Regions from separate parts of the Branchiibius hedensis genome, predicted to be linked through region 1. Evidence: riboswitches for the same ligand, from Rfam matches in the RefSeq annotation. Region 1 holds a riboswitch; the other holds the start of a gene.
The links. Region 1 has a riboswitch for cyclic di-AMP ahead of DR843_RS13550 (transglycosylase family protein). Riboswitches for the same ligand answer to the same signal wherever they lie in the genome.
Positions count from the first base shown of each region.

Region 1 (7,288 bases):
GTCGCCGTCAGCGAAGGCGACACGGTCACGCAGGGGCAACCGCTGTTGTGGCTGGAGGCGATGAAGATGGAGCACGCCGTGCTCGCGACCGCCGACGGCGTCGTGACTCAGTTGGTCGCCCAGGGCACCCAGGTCGAACCCGGCGCGGTGCTGGCTGTGGTCAGCGATGAGTGAGGAACTGGTCCACTACGAGGTGGCTGACGGGGTTGCCACCATCACCTTAGACTCGCCGCACAACCGCAACGCGCTGTCCGACCCCTTGGTGACATCGCTCAACGAGCTGCTGCAGCAGGCCGACTCATCCTCGGACGTGCGGGTCGTCGTGCTCACCCACACCGGGGGCACCTTCTGCGCGGGAGCCGACCTGTCCAGCGCTGCCGCCCTCCCGCCGGGTGCGGACCCGGTCACCGCGCGCGGCCAGGCCCTCGCCGACGTGCTGCGGGCGATCCTCGCACTGGGCAAACCGGTGGTGGCCCGGCTCGATGGGCACGTGCGAGCCGGCGGCATGGGGCTGGTCGGAGCATGCGACATGGTGATCGCCGGCCCGCGAACGACCTTTGCGTTGACCGAAGCACGCCTGGGTCTGGCGCCGTCCGTGATTTCATTGACCGTGCTTCCGCGACTCAGCAGCCGTGCCGCTGCGGACCTCGCGCTCACGGGACGGGTGCTGACCGCGCTGGAAGGTGCCGAACGCGGCTGGGTGACCCGCGCCGTACCCGACTCGGCGGATGTCGACGGAGCCACCCGGGGCGTCCTGGACGACCTGTTGAAGTGCTCCCCCCAGGGCCTGGCAGAGACCAAGCTGCTGCTGAATCGCCCTCTCCTGCAGCGGTTCGACGCGGACCGGGAGATTGTCGTCGAACAGTCCGCACGGCTGTTCGCCAGCGATGACGCACGAGAGGGCATGACCGCTTTCCTGCAGAAGCGGCCGCCCCGGTGGGCGCAGTGACCACCACCGATCGCGAGATCCGCGAGCCGAAGCAGGACCGCAGTCGGGCCACCCGGCAACGGTTGCTGCAGGCCGCGATCACCTGCTTGGCCCGGGACGGCTGGGACAACGCGACCGTCGCCAACATCGCGGCCGAGGCCGGTATCAGCCGTGGCGCCGCGCAGCACCACTTCCCGACCCGGGAGGACCTGAACTTCGCGGCGTTGGACTACATCTTCGAGCGCCGCCGTGAGGCGATGAGTTCCCTGGAGACCGACCTGCAGGGGCCACACCGGCAGCGGCGCGCCGTCAGCCTGCTGATCGAGTACTACGCCGACGACTTCTTCAAAGCCGCGCTCCAGGTCTGGACCGCCGCCGCAGCCGACAAGGCGCTGCGGGACCGCTTGGTCCCCCTGGAACGGCGACTGGGCCGGGGTACCCACGAGATGGCGGTCCGGTTGCTGAACGCCGACGACTCCGACCCGCGGACCCGCCGACTCATCCAGGCCACCCTCGACCTCGCTCGTGGCCTCGGCCTGGCCGACGTACTCACCGACGACTCGAGGCGGCGCCAGCAGATCGCTGCCGAGTGGGGCGCCGTCCTCGAGTCGTCGATCAAGACCCGCTGAGGCTCACGCCGCGCGGGCACCGCCCTCCACGTGGATGGTCTCGCCGCTGACGAAACCGGCACCCCACAGCCACGCCACCGCATCGACGATGTCCTCGGTCCTGCCGACCCGCCCAGCCAGATTGCCCTGCGCCACGCCCGCGAAGAACGCCTCGCGGTCCGCGTCCGGCATCGCGTCGTAGGTCCCGGAGTCGATGATCCCCGGCGAGATCGCATTCACTCGCACCGGCGCCAACTCCTTGGCCAATGCCGCCACCGCGAACGCGACGGCGCCGTTGGTGATGCCCATGACCGCGTACCCCGGCGACGGCTGCCAGGCCGCGACCCCGGAGAAGAGCACGATCGAGCCGGTCACGTCGAAATGCTTGGCCACCAGCAACGGGCCAACGACCTTGGCGTCGAACGCGGTGACGGTAGCCGCCTTGTCGAGATCGGCGACAGCCACGTTGTGGTGCGCGGCCGCCGTCGAGACGATGTGATCAATGGTGCCCAGTTCCGCTGCAGCAGCGGCAATCGAGTCCTCGTCGGTGATGTCGAGGGCGACCACCCGGAACTCATCGCCCGCCGCGTCCTGGGCCGAACGTACGCCGATCGTCACCGTTGCGCCGAGCGCCGCCGCCTTCCGCGCGATGGCCAATCCCAGATTCTTGCCGCCGCCGATCACCAGCACGCTCTGGCCGGTCAGGTCCGTCATTGTCTTCTCCTTCGTCGCAGTTACGCTGTCCTGAACGAAGGTATTGATTTGATACCGGTATCTACAACGAAACCGACTCTGAGCAGGGACGATCCGCGATGGCGAAGGCGTACGACGTGATGGCACCGACCTGTCCGAGTCGGGTGGTGCTGCACCGGATCGGCGCGCGTTGGACGGTCTTCGTGGTAACCGCACTGGCCGACGGGCCGCTGCGGTTCACCGAGTTGAAACGGCACATCGCCGGCATCACACCGAAGGTCCTGACGGAGACGTTGCGGGCGCTGGAGTACGACGGACTGGTCGCCCGCGTGGACAAAGGCGGCCACCCGCCGTACGTCGAATATCGCCTCACCGCACTCGGCCGCTCACTCCTGGAGCCACTCAGCGCGGTCCGCGAATGGGCCGAGACCCACGTGCCACAGGTGGAACGAGCCAACCGCCTCAGCGACGATCGAGCAGCTTCCACCCCGCCGGAAGCAACAGCGCGATCGCGGCGATCTTGAGCCCGTCACCGATCAGGAACGGCGTCACCCCCAGCTTCAGGGCGGTGCCGAAGTCAGCGCCGACGAAGTGCATCAACCACGGCACGCCGAACGCGTAGACCACCAATGAGCCGATCGCCGCTGAGATGGCCATAGTCGGGATGGTGCGCGACCAGCCGCGCTCGGCGAGGTAGCCGACCAGCGGAGCGGCGACCACCATCCCGATCAGGTAGCCGAAGGAGGCGAAGTGCCAGCCACTGGTGTGCTGCGCGAAGACCGGTGCGCCCGCGATCCCGGCCAGGAAGTAGATGGCGACAGCCGCCAACCCGCGCACGGAGCCCAGCGCGGCGCCGGAGGCGATCACCGCGAACGTGCCCAGCGACAGCGGCACCGGCGTCCACGGCAGCGGGATGGTCACCTGGCCGGCACCGATCAGCAGCAGGACCGTGGCCGCAACGAGCGCGACGTCGCGGGCCAGCCCACCGGGCAGCACGTCGGCCAGTACCCGGACCTTGCCGCGTGGTACGGCAATCGCCGCGTTGTGTGTGGCATCGAGACTCATCGGGACCTCCAGTTGCGTACGCCGGGTACGGGCTTGCTGAACACCGTTCAGGTGAACACTGTTCAGGTACGGTAGCCGCATGCCCGCTGCCCCCGCAACCGCCCGCCGTACCGCGGACGATGTCGTTGACGCGGCACTGGACATCCTGGACAGCCACGGCCTGCCCGGGTTGTCGATGCGGCGGATCGCGGACAGCCTCGACCTGCAACCCAGCGCGTTGTACTGGCACTTCCCCAACAAGCAGTCACTGCTGGCGGCCGTCAGCGAGCGCATCCTGGCGCCGTTGCGCAACAGCCACGCCACCGACTTCCAGCAGGTGGCCGACGAGTTCCGAGCTGCCTTACGCGACCACCGGGACGGCGCTGAACTGGTCTACAGCTCCTACGCCCTCGGGTTGAGCGGCGTCCCCGCCCTCGGCCTCTTCGAAGCCGCCGCGCAGGGCAGCGAGCAGGCGCAGACGGCCGCCCGCACCGCCGTGCATTACGTGCTCGGCTTCGTGTTCTTCGAACAACAGCAGGAGTTCGCGACCCGCCTCGGCGTGATCGACGCGCCCAGCGCCGACCGGGACGCTGACTTCGCCGCCGGTGTCGCCCTCCTGGCGGCCGGACTTCCTGCTGTTTCGACCTCGTAGTGCGCAGCCGAAAGCCCCCCGCTCAGCCATGGAGCGAGGGGCTTTCGGATCACGCGGGACTCAGGCCGCCCAGGCGCAGGACCACGGCTTCAGGCCGAGCTGCGCGTAGAGGTTGTTGGCCACGGTGATCTGCTCCTCGCGGGAGGACTGGTTGGCGTTGTAGGAGAACGCCAGACCGCCGCCGATGCGCCACGCGTCGTGGGTCATCATCAGACCGCCGTAGTAGGTGCCGGTGCTGTTCGAAGCAACCAGACCCCAGCGTCGGCCGGACTCACACCAGGCGATCCGGTCCCACATGGCCGCGCGGGCCAGGTTCAGCCGCTCGCCGCCACGGGAGGTGCTGCCACCGCCGGAGGAGGAGGCGACCGGGGCCGCGCCGGTCAGCTTCAGCGTCCGGTTGAGGTAGCTCTGCAGCCCCTTCACGGTGCGCGCGTTGAGGTAGCGCGCGCCGTCCCGGGAGATGCCGATCTTCTTCTGCAACGCGGCGACCGTCTTCGGACCGATGATGCCGTCCTGGGTCGTGCCGACCTTGCGCTGCAGGGCCTTGCGCGTGGTCAGGTTCAGCGACCCGGTCTGCGCGACACCGACCCAGCGCTGCGTGGCCTTGGTGGTCTTCGGGCCGATGACGCCGTCGACGGAGAGCTTGACGCCGGAACTGGCGGCCTTCACGGTCACGGCTGCGGGAGCAGCGGCGGGCGCGACGGACACGGTGGCCGCGTGCGCGGAGGTGGTGTTGACGATCATGCCGGCGCCCAGGGTGCTGGCTCCGACGGCCACGGCGGTGGCGGTGCGACGAGCAGTGGTGGTCTGCTTGGGCGCAGCGTGCTTCGGGGTATAGCGCACGAAAAGGAATCCTTCCTGACGAACGCCTGCGGGGTGAGCTGTCGGGTTCGGGCTGTCAGGTGCCCGGCCGGCGGACCGGCTTCACCCCAAGGCCACGGATCGCGATCCCTGGCCGATCGCCGCTGACGCGGCGCTGGGTCCCCCGTCCTCACCACACCTTGTTGGTGCGGCTACGCGCCTGAGAGTTGAGGCTCGGCGTTCAGGCGCTCGGACAGACATGAAGTTGTGATGCTCCGGCGGTCAGCGAACTGCCACCGCAAGAACTATCGACGAAAGATACCGGATCGTTACGCAGATCCGTAAATGAGTCAGCGGATGCTCGGAAGACTCGGGATCAGACCGGATCCGGGGATCTGCGAAGCGTCGGAATACGGCCACCAACTCGGCGGCAGTTGCCAGTGCGTGCCTGCGTGGAATGCGCACCACGCGGCCGCCGCCAGTACGAGCACCACGAGGCCCGTGCCGATCACCGGTTGCGGTGCAACGGTGCGCACGATGCTGCGTGATCCGCGGCGCAACGCCTGACCGCCCGGGCCCCACCAGGACAGTGCCGTCGCCAACAACACCCCGACCGCGACCGGTAGCGGCCGGCCCAGTTCGGGGCTGTTGGAACGCAGGACAGCCACCCCGAGCGCAGTGGCGACGGCACCGGCGACCCCGACGACGGCCGGCAGGATCGCCGCCAGGATGGTGCTGATCGCCGCGACGAGCGCCTGCCACGGGGCGGCGGCGGCCGCGACGAGCGGGTCTGTCGATCGCCGCCCGGCGTCGAATCGGCGTACGACCATGGCAGTCATCGACCGGTCCACCCACCGGGCCACGAACGACCAGATCAGCAGGGCGCCCCAGGCGGCCACGGGTACGACGGCGCTGAGCGCGACCACACCGACCAGGAGCGCAGCCAACGTCCCCGATCGCGGCGGCCGCCCGATCCGGGGGTCGGTCGACGGCACCGAGCGTGGCTCCGGCGCCGGCTGACTGGGTGCCGCGGCCGGTGCCGGTTGGGCTGGCGCCCAATAGTTGGCTGAGTGCACCTGCGCGGGCGGCCGGCTCACGGGCGCCACCCGCCCCGCCGACGGAGCCGGCAACCGCTTGGTCGCATCCGGCCGCAACGGCGCGGTATGCGGCGCCGAGGCGGTGGCGACGGGCAGTCCGGTCGTGTACCCGCCGCCGGCGTAGACCCGCAGTTCGTGCAGCACCTGCTGCGTCCCGGGACGCCGGGCGGGATCCGGCGACAGGGCCGCTGCCAGCAACGGTCGGATGCGTTCGTCGACCCCGCGCAGGTCGGCCTGACCGCGCAGCACCCGATCGAGTACGACCGTCATCTGGCCCCGGCCGAACGGTGGGGTGCCGGACGCGGCGTACGCCAGAGTCGCCGCCCAGCCCCACCAGTCGGCGGCCTGGGTGACCTCGCCACCCTCCACCATCTCCGGCGAGAGATAGCCCGGGGTGCCCATGACCAGCCCGGTCATCGTCAGGCGGGAGTCCTCGGCGACGTGCGAGATGCCGAAGTCGATCAACACCGGCCCGTCCCGACCGACCAGCACATTGCCGGGTTTCAGGTCGCGGTGGATGACGCCGGCGCGGTGGATCGCACTCAGCGCATCGGCCAGTCCCTGCGCCAGGTCGGCGAGCCGCTGATCGGTGAAACGACCCTCGTTGGCGACGACCTTGTCCAACGGCGGACCCGAGACGAACTCGGTCACCAAGAACGGTCGCGGGCCGTCGACGTCCGCATCCAGCAGCGCCGCGACCCCCGGTGCGCGCACCCGCCGCAGCGACGCCACTTCCCGGCGCAGCCGCGCGCGAGCGTCGGGATCGTGGGCGATGTAGGGACGTAACGCCTTCAGCGCGACGTACTGCCCGTCGGGCGCCTTGGCCCGGTAGACCACGCCCATGCCGCCCTCGCCGACCTGGTCCAGCAGCTCGTAGGCGCCGAGCATCTCGCGCGGCCGCTGCGTGGTGGCACCAGGTAGCCGCCGACGGATCGGAGCCACCGCGGTCGGGTCCAGGTGCGAATCGACACCGGACCCGTCCATGCTGCTCATAGGCCAACGGTACGTCGTGTGCGGACGCGCGCCGTTCCTCGCCGGACGCTCGGCGTGCCCGCGGGGCCCCCGCGGGCGCTCACTGCGAGATGTAGTTCTCCAGTTGACTGCGCTCGTGCTCGAGCTGGTCGAGGCGGGATTTGACGATGTCGCCGATGCTGACGATCGCCAGCACCCCGGGCTCGTCGTCGTCGGAGGTCACCGGCAGATGCCGGATGCGCAGACTGGTCATCCGCTCGGCCAGATCCGGAACGTTGTCGCCGGGCGAACACGTCTCGACCCGGGTGGTCATCAGATCGCTGACGGGTTGCGCCAGCACCGCGCTGCCGTGTTCGGCCAGGCCGCGGACGATGTCGCGTTCGCCGACGATCCCGATGAGTCGGCGGTCCGCGTCGAGGACGACGACCGCACCGATGTGATGCTCGTGCAGCAGCGCGACCAGGTCGCTGATGGTCGCATCGGGCGCGACAGT
Region 1 is NZ_UESZ01000001.1:2,799,400-2,806,687, forward strand. Features, by position in the region: gene DR843_RS13515 (acetyl/propionyl/methylcrotonyl-CoA carboxylase subunit alpha) at 1-174, shown strand, start outside; gene DR843_RS13520 (enoyl-CoA hydratase family protein) at 167-949, shown strand; gene DR843_RS13525 (TetR/AcrR family transcriptional regulator) at 946-1,557, shown strand; gene DR843_RS13530 (SDR family oxidoreductase) at 1,561-2,250, opposite strand; gene DR843_RS13535 (winged helix-turn-helix transcriptional regulator) at 2,349-2,753, shown strand; gene DR843_RS13540 (biotin transporter BioY) at 2,692-3,375, opposite strand; gene DR843_RS13545 (TetR family transcriptional regulator) at 3,374-3,925, shown strand; gene DR843_RS13550 (transglycosylase family protein) at 3,986-4,768, opposite strand; cyclic di-AMP (ydaO/yuaA leader) riboswitch at 4,776-4,950, opposite strand; gene DR843_RS13555 (serine/threonine-protein kinase) at 5,077-6,816, opposite strand; gene DR843_RS13560 (CBS domain-containing protein) at 6,896-7,288, opposite strand, start outside.

Region 2 (7,288 bases), 120 kb from region 1:
CCCCGAACCGGTCTGCGGCCCGCCGCAACGGCCACCCATCGTCCACCACGCACCGCGCCAGGCGCAGGCGACCAGTCGCAGAAAGCGGGGCATTAGCGTGGACCATGAGGACCTCCGGGTTTGGGGATGTGTTTGCTTCGTCGCTTCACACCTCACCCGGAGGTCTTCCTCAAGTCACGCCGACAGGCCGAGAACCGTTCCTAACGTCCCGGGGCAGTACACCTAGCCCACCTGGGTCTGCTGTTGCTGGTCGCCTCCCTGGCGAGCGTCTGCACCTTGCCGCTGTCCGGTGCGGTGATCCGGCGCCTGGGGCCACGGCGTACCGAACGGATCGGCTTGATCCTGGCCTGCGCGGGTCTGATCGGTGCCGGCGCCGCCACCTCGCTCAGTGGCGAGGTCGCGCTCGTCGTACCCGCGATGGTGCTCATCGGGGTCGGCATCTCGCTGTGGGACGTCACGATGAACCTGCAGGGTGCGACCGTGGAGAAGAAGCTCGGCTACGCGATCATGCCGCGCTATCACGCCGCGTTCAGCGCCGGGACCGTGCTGTTCGCGCTGATCGGAGCCGCGATGACCGGGCTGCACGTGCCGGTCGGCGTACACCTGTTGATCACCTCGGCGGTGGTCTTCGTCGTCGGCTGGGCCTACTCCGCACGCTTCGATGCCGACGCGGACGAGGCTGCCGACGACGAGGTCGTCAGTGCCCCGGCGAAGTCGGCGTGGCTGGAGCCGCGCACTCTGGCGATCGGGGTCGTGGTGTTGATCGCTGCCTTCACCGAGGGCACCGCCAACGACTGGATCTCCATCGCGATGGTGGACGGACACGGGGTGCCGCACTGGGCCGGCGTGCTGGGCTTCGCGATCTTCCTGGGCTTCATGACCCTCGCCCGGATCTTCGGAACGCACCTGCTGGACCGGTTCGGCCGGGTGACGATGTTGCGGATCCTGTTCGCGATCGCCCTCGTCGGCAGCCTGCTGGTCGTCTTCGGCAACACCCCGATGGCCTATCTCGGGGCGATGCTGTGGGGTATCGGCGCCTCGATGGGGTTCCCGGTGGGGATCAGCGCCGCCACCGACGATCCGTCACGGGCCACCGCCCGACTGTCGGTGGTCTCCACCATCGGGTACACCGCCTTCCTCGGCGGCCCGCCCCTGCTCGGGCTGCTCGGGGAACACGTTGGCATCCTGCACGCACTACTCGTCGTCGGGATCGCGGCCGTCCTGGCGTGGCTGTGTGCACCGGCGACGGCGCAACGCAGCACGCACGCGGGCTGATCCCGGACACACGAAAGCCCCGCCGGTTGGCGGGGCTTTCGTGATGCGCGGTACTGCCTCAGGGGCGGCCGTAACCAGAGGGCGCCTGGTAGATCGGCTGCAGCTTGACGACCGTGCCCGGGTGCGGCGCGGCGATCATCATGCCGTTCCCGGCGTAGATGCCCACGTGGTAGGCGGGGTAGCCGAAGAACACCAGGTCGCCGACCTGCGGCGTGCTCACCGACGGCACCGAGGCCTGCTGGGCAGCGGCGGTGCGGGGCAGCGAGATGCCCAGCTGACGGTAGACGTAGCTGGTCAGACCGGAGCAGTCGAAACCGCTGGGGCTGGAACCGCCCAGGATGTAGGGCACACCCAGGTAGCGCTGGGCGATCGCGATGGCGGCGCTGTTGCCGCTACCGCTGGGCAGCGACACCGAGCTGCCACCGCTGTTGCCCGAGTCGCTGGAGCCGGAGTTGCTGGAACCGGAGTTCCCCGAGGAGTTGCTCGAGGCGGAGTTGTTCGAGGGCGTGGCCGCCGCAGCGCTCGGGCGGGTAGCCGACCGAGACGTCGAGGACGTGGTGGTGCTCTGCTGGCGAGTCGCCGTGGCGCGAACCGGAGCGGTGTAGGTCTTGGCGGCGACCGACTCCAGCAGCGGCTTGGCAGCCGGCGCGGCAGCAACCAGCTTGCTCAGGTCGAGCAGCGTGCTCTGCTGCGCGGCGGTGTCGGCCACCGTGGCAGACACCTGCGCGGAGTTGCTGCTGAGCCCGAGGTTGACGAAGGCGGCCGACTCGGCGTGGTTGTTGCTGGCGGTGGTCACCTTGGCGGCAGACGGCGAAGCCGACGCGACCTGGGGAACGGCAACCGCGGCGACGATTCCGCCGGAGACGGCAACTGCGGCAGACACCCGCGCAGTGGAGTTCATAGTGGTGGCGAGCTTGCCCGGCGCACGATGGCGGCCCTTGGCGCGCGAGAAAGAAGCAGGAACGAGTCCGGTCACTGTGGGTAATACCTCTCATGGATGCCTGCGAGGTGAGCTGTCGGGCTCGGGTCAAGAGGTCCCCGGACTCCTGGACGCTCCCCGTTGCGTCAGTCGTCTTCGCCCCGAGACCGTCATCACGACGGTCAGAGGTGGGTCCCCCGCTCCTGCCATGCGGACACGCGTTGTGCTCATCATCCGGCGGCAGGATTCGGCATGCCGGCTGACGAGGCAGCCACCGGTTGGCGACTGCCGGAACAACGTACATCAGACTTGGGCGTAGATCACAAACAGATCACGGACTCTTGGGGAAAGTCCCAGAGTGTTACCAGATTGGCCGTGATCTACGTCACATCACTGCTGGACGAAGACGTGATACGCCACGTCGCGGGGCAGTGAGAGGCCCTCGGCGTCCTCGTCGGCGGCCTTCACGCGCACCAACACGCGGCCGTCCGCCTCGCGATGCGCCGTCACCTGTGCGCCGGGGGTGATGCCTGCACCGGTCAACAACGCCAACGTTTCGTACTCCGCCTGGGCGGGTTCACCGATCCGCCGGACCAGCAGATCCGTCGGCTCCAGACCGACGACCTCGGTCAGCGACGCCACCCCGTCCCGGAACCGTTCCGGGGTCTCCGGCAGACCAAGCTCGTCGAGGCCGGGGATCGGGTTGCCGTACGGCGACACGTGCTGCTCGTCCAGCAGACCCAGGATCTTGCGCTCGACCCGCTCGCTCATCACGTGCTCCCACCGGCACGCTTCTTCGTGCACGTACTGCAACTCCAGACCGATCACATCGACCAGGAGCCGCTCGGCGATCCGGTGCTTACGCATGACCCGGGTCGCCAACTCCCGGCCGTGGTCGGTGAATTCGAGGTGCCGGTCGCCGGCAAGGGTCAGCAGGCCGTCCCGCTCCATCCGGGCGACGGTCTGCGACACGGTGGGCCCGGAGTGACCCAATCGCTCGGCGATCCGCGCCCGCAACGGCACGATGCCTTCTTCCTCGAGGTCGAAGATCGTCCGTAGATACATCTCGGTGGTGTCGATGAGGTCGCTCACGGTGCTGATTGTTCCTTACCCAACGAAGGTTCGCCTATCCCTACACCAGCCGAACAAATTCCAGCGGCCAAACATGCCCCGCCGAAAAGTGGTTGCCGCGGCAGCGACCGCCTGCCTACCGTTGCCCTACACGAGAGAGGAGGTGGTCCTGCAGTGATTTCAGCAAGGACGCGTGAGGTGGTTGCGCGCTAGCGCAAGTCATCGAAGTACGACGCGGCCCCGCCACGTCGCATGACTCGATGGACGCCGCGCCTGCGAATTCCTCGCAGCCGCCGCAGCCCGCGGGCGGATGCCTCGTCCAGCATCCACGTCGACCACCTGGTCGACAGCCCGCGGGCTGTTCCACGCCCAGAATTGGTTACGGCTGGCGCCGCTCGATCCGCCAGGCGGCGTGGTCGGCCAAGGTGCCGGGCGCCGTACGCACATAGACGAGCCGGTCGTGCTGGCGACTGTGCCGCCCGGCCCACAACTCGATCTCCTGGCATCGGATCAGGTAGCCGCCCCAGAAGTCCGGCAACGGTACGTCGTCTGGTTGCCCCCGGTCCGGCCACCGATGCGCGAAGTGCTCGGTGCGCTCTTCCAGCACCGCCCGCCGTTCCAGCGGCTCGGACTGCGCCGAGGCCCAGGCGCCGATCCGGGAGCCCCAGGGCCGGGACTGGAAGTAGTCGGTCACCACATCGCGCGGCAACTCCTCGGCGGTCCCGGTGAACCGGATCGCCCGGAACATCGGCGGCCAGGTCAGGGCGGCCGCGATCCGCGGATTGGCGGCCAGGTCACGGCCCTTGAGCGACTCCAGGTTGGTGTAGAACCCCGGGCCGTGCGGGGTCAGGTAGCGCATCAGCACGGTCCGCACGTGCGGCTGGCCCTGCGCATCCGCGGTCGCCACGCTGAGGGCGTCCGGCTCCGGGACGTCGTCGGCGGACAACGACCGCTCGCGAGCCGCCTCGATCCAACCAGTGATCGCCGTCCACGGATCGCCCGGCAGCATCGCTTCGTCGATGCCCTCACCGTCGTAATCCCAGCGGGCCACCTGGATCAGTTCTTCTCGCCCTTCGACATCACCCATAGTCAAAATCTACGACGCTGGCACACTTCTGACCCATGGCCGAGTTGGTGATCCCCCAGGAGCTACGCCCCGTCGATGGGCGCTTCGGCTCCGGGCCGAGCAAGATCCGCTCCGCCCAGTTGGACTACTTGGTGACCATCGGCCAGTCGGTGCTGGGCACCTCGCACCGGCAGGCACCGGTCAAGGCGCTGGTCGCCGAGATCCGGGAGCGCCTCGCGACGTTCTTCGCCCTGCCCGACGGCTACGAGGTCATCCTCGGGATGGGCGGCTCGACGACCTTCTGGGACGTGGCCGCCTTCAGCCTGGTGCGCGAACGCGCCGCCCACGCCGTCTTCGGGGAGTTCACCGCCAAATTCGCGGCGGCCACCGGTGGCGCGCCGTGGCTGACCGACCCGCTGATCGTGCAGGCGCCTGCCGGTTCGGTCGCACTGCTGGCCCCCGCCGAGGTCGACCTCTACGCGACGGCCCACAACGAGACCTCGACCGGTGCGGCCAGCCCGATCCAGCGCCCGGCCGACAACGGCCTGTTCCTGGTGGACGCGACCTCCGCAGCCGCCGGGATGGCGATCGACGTCGCGCAGACCGACGTCTACTACTTCGCCCCGCAGAAGAGCCTGGCCTCCGACGGTGGCCTGTGGATCGCGTTGATGTCACCGGCGGCGCTGGAGCGCACCGCGCAGCTGGCCGCCTCGCAGCGCTACATCCCGGCAAGCCTGAGTCTGCAGACGGCCGTGGAGAATTCGCGCCTGGAGCAGACTCTGAACACTCCTGCCCTGGCCACGTTGGCGCTGCTGCTGGACCAGCTGCGCTGGCTGGACTCGCTGGGCGGACTGACCGGAGCGGCCGCGCGGACGAGCGAGAGCAGTGGGCGCCTTTACGCGTGGGCTGATGCCTCGGCGTACGCCGATCCGTTCGTCTCCGACCCCTCGTTGCGTTCCCCCGTGGTCGGCACGATCGACTTCGACGAGGGGATCGACGCCAAGGCGCTGGCCGCCGCCCTTCGCGCCAACGGGATCGTCGACACCGAGCCGTATCGCAAGCTCGGTCGCAACCAGTTGCGCATCGGGATGTACCCCGCGGTCGACCCCGAGGATGTCTCGGCGCTGACCGCCTGCATCGACTACGTCATTGACCGGCTCTGACCACCGCGCGATCCGCGGATGGTTGACTGGACTCCCGTGACCGACGCGCTGAACCTGACCCAGTCCGAATGTGCGCAGCGTGCGAGCGTGGTGCACGCCCCGGTGTACGCGATCAGCATCGACCTCACGCACGCCGCCGATCCGACCGCGACGACCTTCACCTCGCACACCACGTTGATCTTCGACGCCACCGGCGAGTCGACCTGGCTGGACCTGGTGGCTGACTCCATCGAGTCGGCGACCCTGAACGGCCAGCCGATCGACACCAGCGGGTACGACGGTGCCCGGCTCCCGCTCGAACCGCTACTGCCGCACAACACGGTCGATATCACGGCTCGCTGCGCGTTCCGCAACACCGGCGACGGCCTGCACCGGTTCACCGACCCGCAGGACAACAACACCTACCTCTACACGCATTTCGAGCCCACCGATGCGCGTCGGATGTTCGCCTGTTTCGAGCAGCCGGATCTCAAGGCGCAGTTCGAGGTGAGCGTGACCGCGCCCAGCGACTGGCAGGTGCGCAGCAACCAACCCGCCGTCGCCTCCCCGGCGCAGGGCGACGTCACGGTGACGCGGTTCGGGCGGACTCCGCTGATGTCGACCTACCTTGTGGCGCTCGCGGCCGGACCCTACGCGACGACCTCCGACCTGCACGTCATCGAACGCGCCGACGGCAGCCGCCAGGAGATCGCCCTGGGGTTGCTGTGCCGGCAGACGATGCGCGAATACCTCGACGAACAGGACATTTTCACGGTCACCAAACAGGGGCTCGACTTCTTCGACGAGCACTTCGGATTCCCTTACCCGTGGGGTAAGTACGACCAGGTCTTCGTGCCGGAGTACAACATCGGCGCGATGGAGAACCCGGGCTTGGTGTCCTGGAACGAGAACTTCCTCTATCGCGGCGGAGCCACCAAGGCCCAGCGTGGGCAGCGGGCCGAGGTGATCCTGCACGAGATGTCGCACATGTGGTTCGGGGACCTGGCCACCATGCAGTGGTGGGATGGCCTGTGGCTCAAGGAATCCTTCGCCGACCTCATGGGCTACCAGGTGGCGCAGGCAGCGACCGACTATCCCGACGGTTGGGTCCAGTTGGCGCTGGGTCGCAAGCAGTGGGCGTACACCGAGGACCAGATGCCCACGACGCACCCGATCGTGGCGACGATCCCCGACCTCGAAGCGGCGCGACAGAACTTCGATGGCATCAGCTACGCCAAGGGTGCGGCCACGTTGAAACAACTGTCGACGTACGTCGGGACGGATCAGTTCTTCGCCGGGGCTCGCGCCTATTTCGCCGAACATGCCTACGGCTCTACCACACTCGATGATCTGTTGACCGCGATGGAGGGCGCCAGCGGCGAGGATCTGCGCGACTGGGCGCGTGCGTGGTGGCAGACCTCAGGACCCAGTCACCTCACGCCGGTGGTCACCCGCGATGGCGACGGCGCGATCACCGCGCTGCGCATCGAGCAGCACGGGGTGGACCATGTCACCGGCCAGGGCATCCTGCGTCCGCACCGGTTCACCGTCAGCCTCTTCGCCCTCTCGGACGGTTCGCTACAACTGCTCACCGATCTACCGGTGACCCTCACTGAGCGCTCGGTGGCGCTGCCGGAGGCAGTGGGGCTGTGCGCAGACCTGATCGTGTTGAACGCCGCCGATGAGACGTACGCCGTGACCGCCCTCGACGAGCGCTCGCTGGCAACCGCGGGGGTCGCGTTGGCCCAGGTGACCCCGGATCTGACCCGCGCGGTGGCGTGGTCGACGTTGTGGGGCATGGTGCGTGACGGTGGA
Region 2 is NZ_UESZ01000001.1:2,684,181-2,691,468, forward strand. Features, by position in the region: gene DR843_RS12985 (IS481 family transposase) at 1-106, opposite strand, end outside; gene DR843_RS12990 (MFS transporter) at 244-1,275, shown strand; gene DR843_RS20795 (C40 family peptidase) at 1,334-2,158, opposite strand; cyclic di-AMP (ydaO/yuaA leader) riboswitch at 2,259-2,425, opposite strand; gene DR843_RS13000 (iron-dependent transcriptional repressor DtxR) at 2,585-3,286, opposite strand; gene pdxH (pyridoxamine 5'-phosphate oxidase) at 3,645-4,352, opposite strand; gene serC (phosphoserine transaminase) at 4,388-5,494, shown strand; gene pepN (aminopeptidase N) at 5,531-7,288, shown strand, end outside.
Region 2: linked by a shared signal. The riboswitch ahead of DR843_RS20795 (C40 family peptidase) and the one ahead of DR843_RS13550 (transglycosylase family protein) in region 1 are both predicted to bind cyclic di-AMP.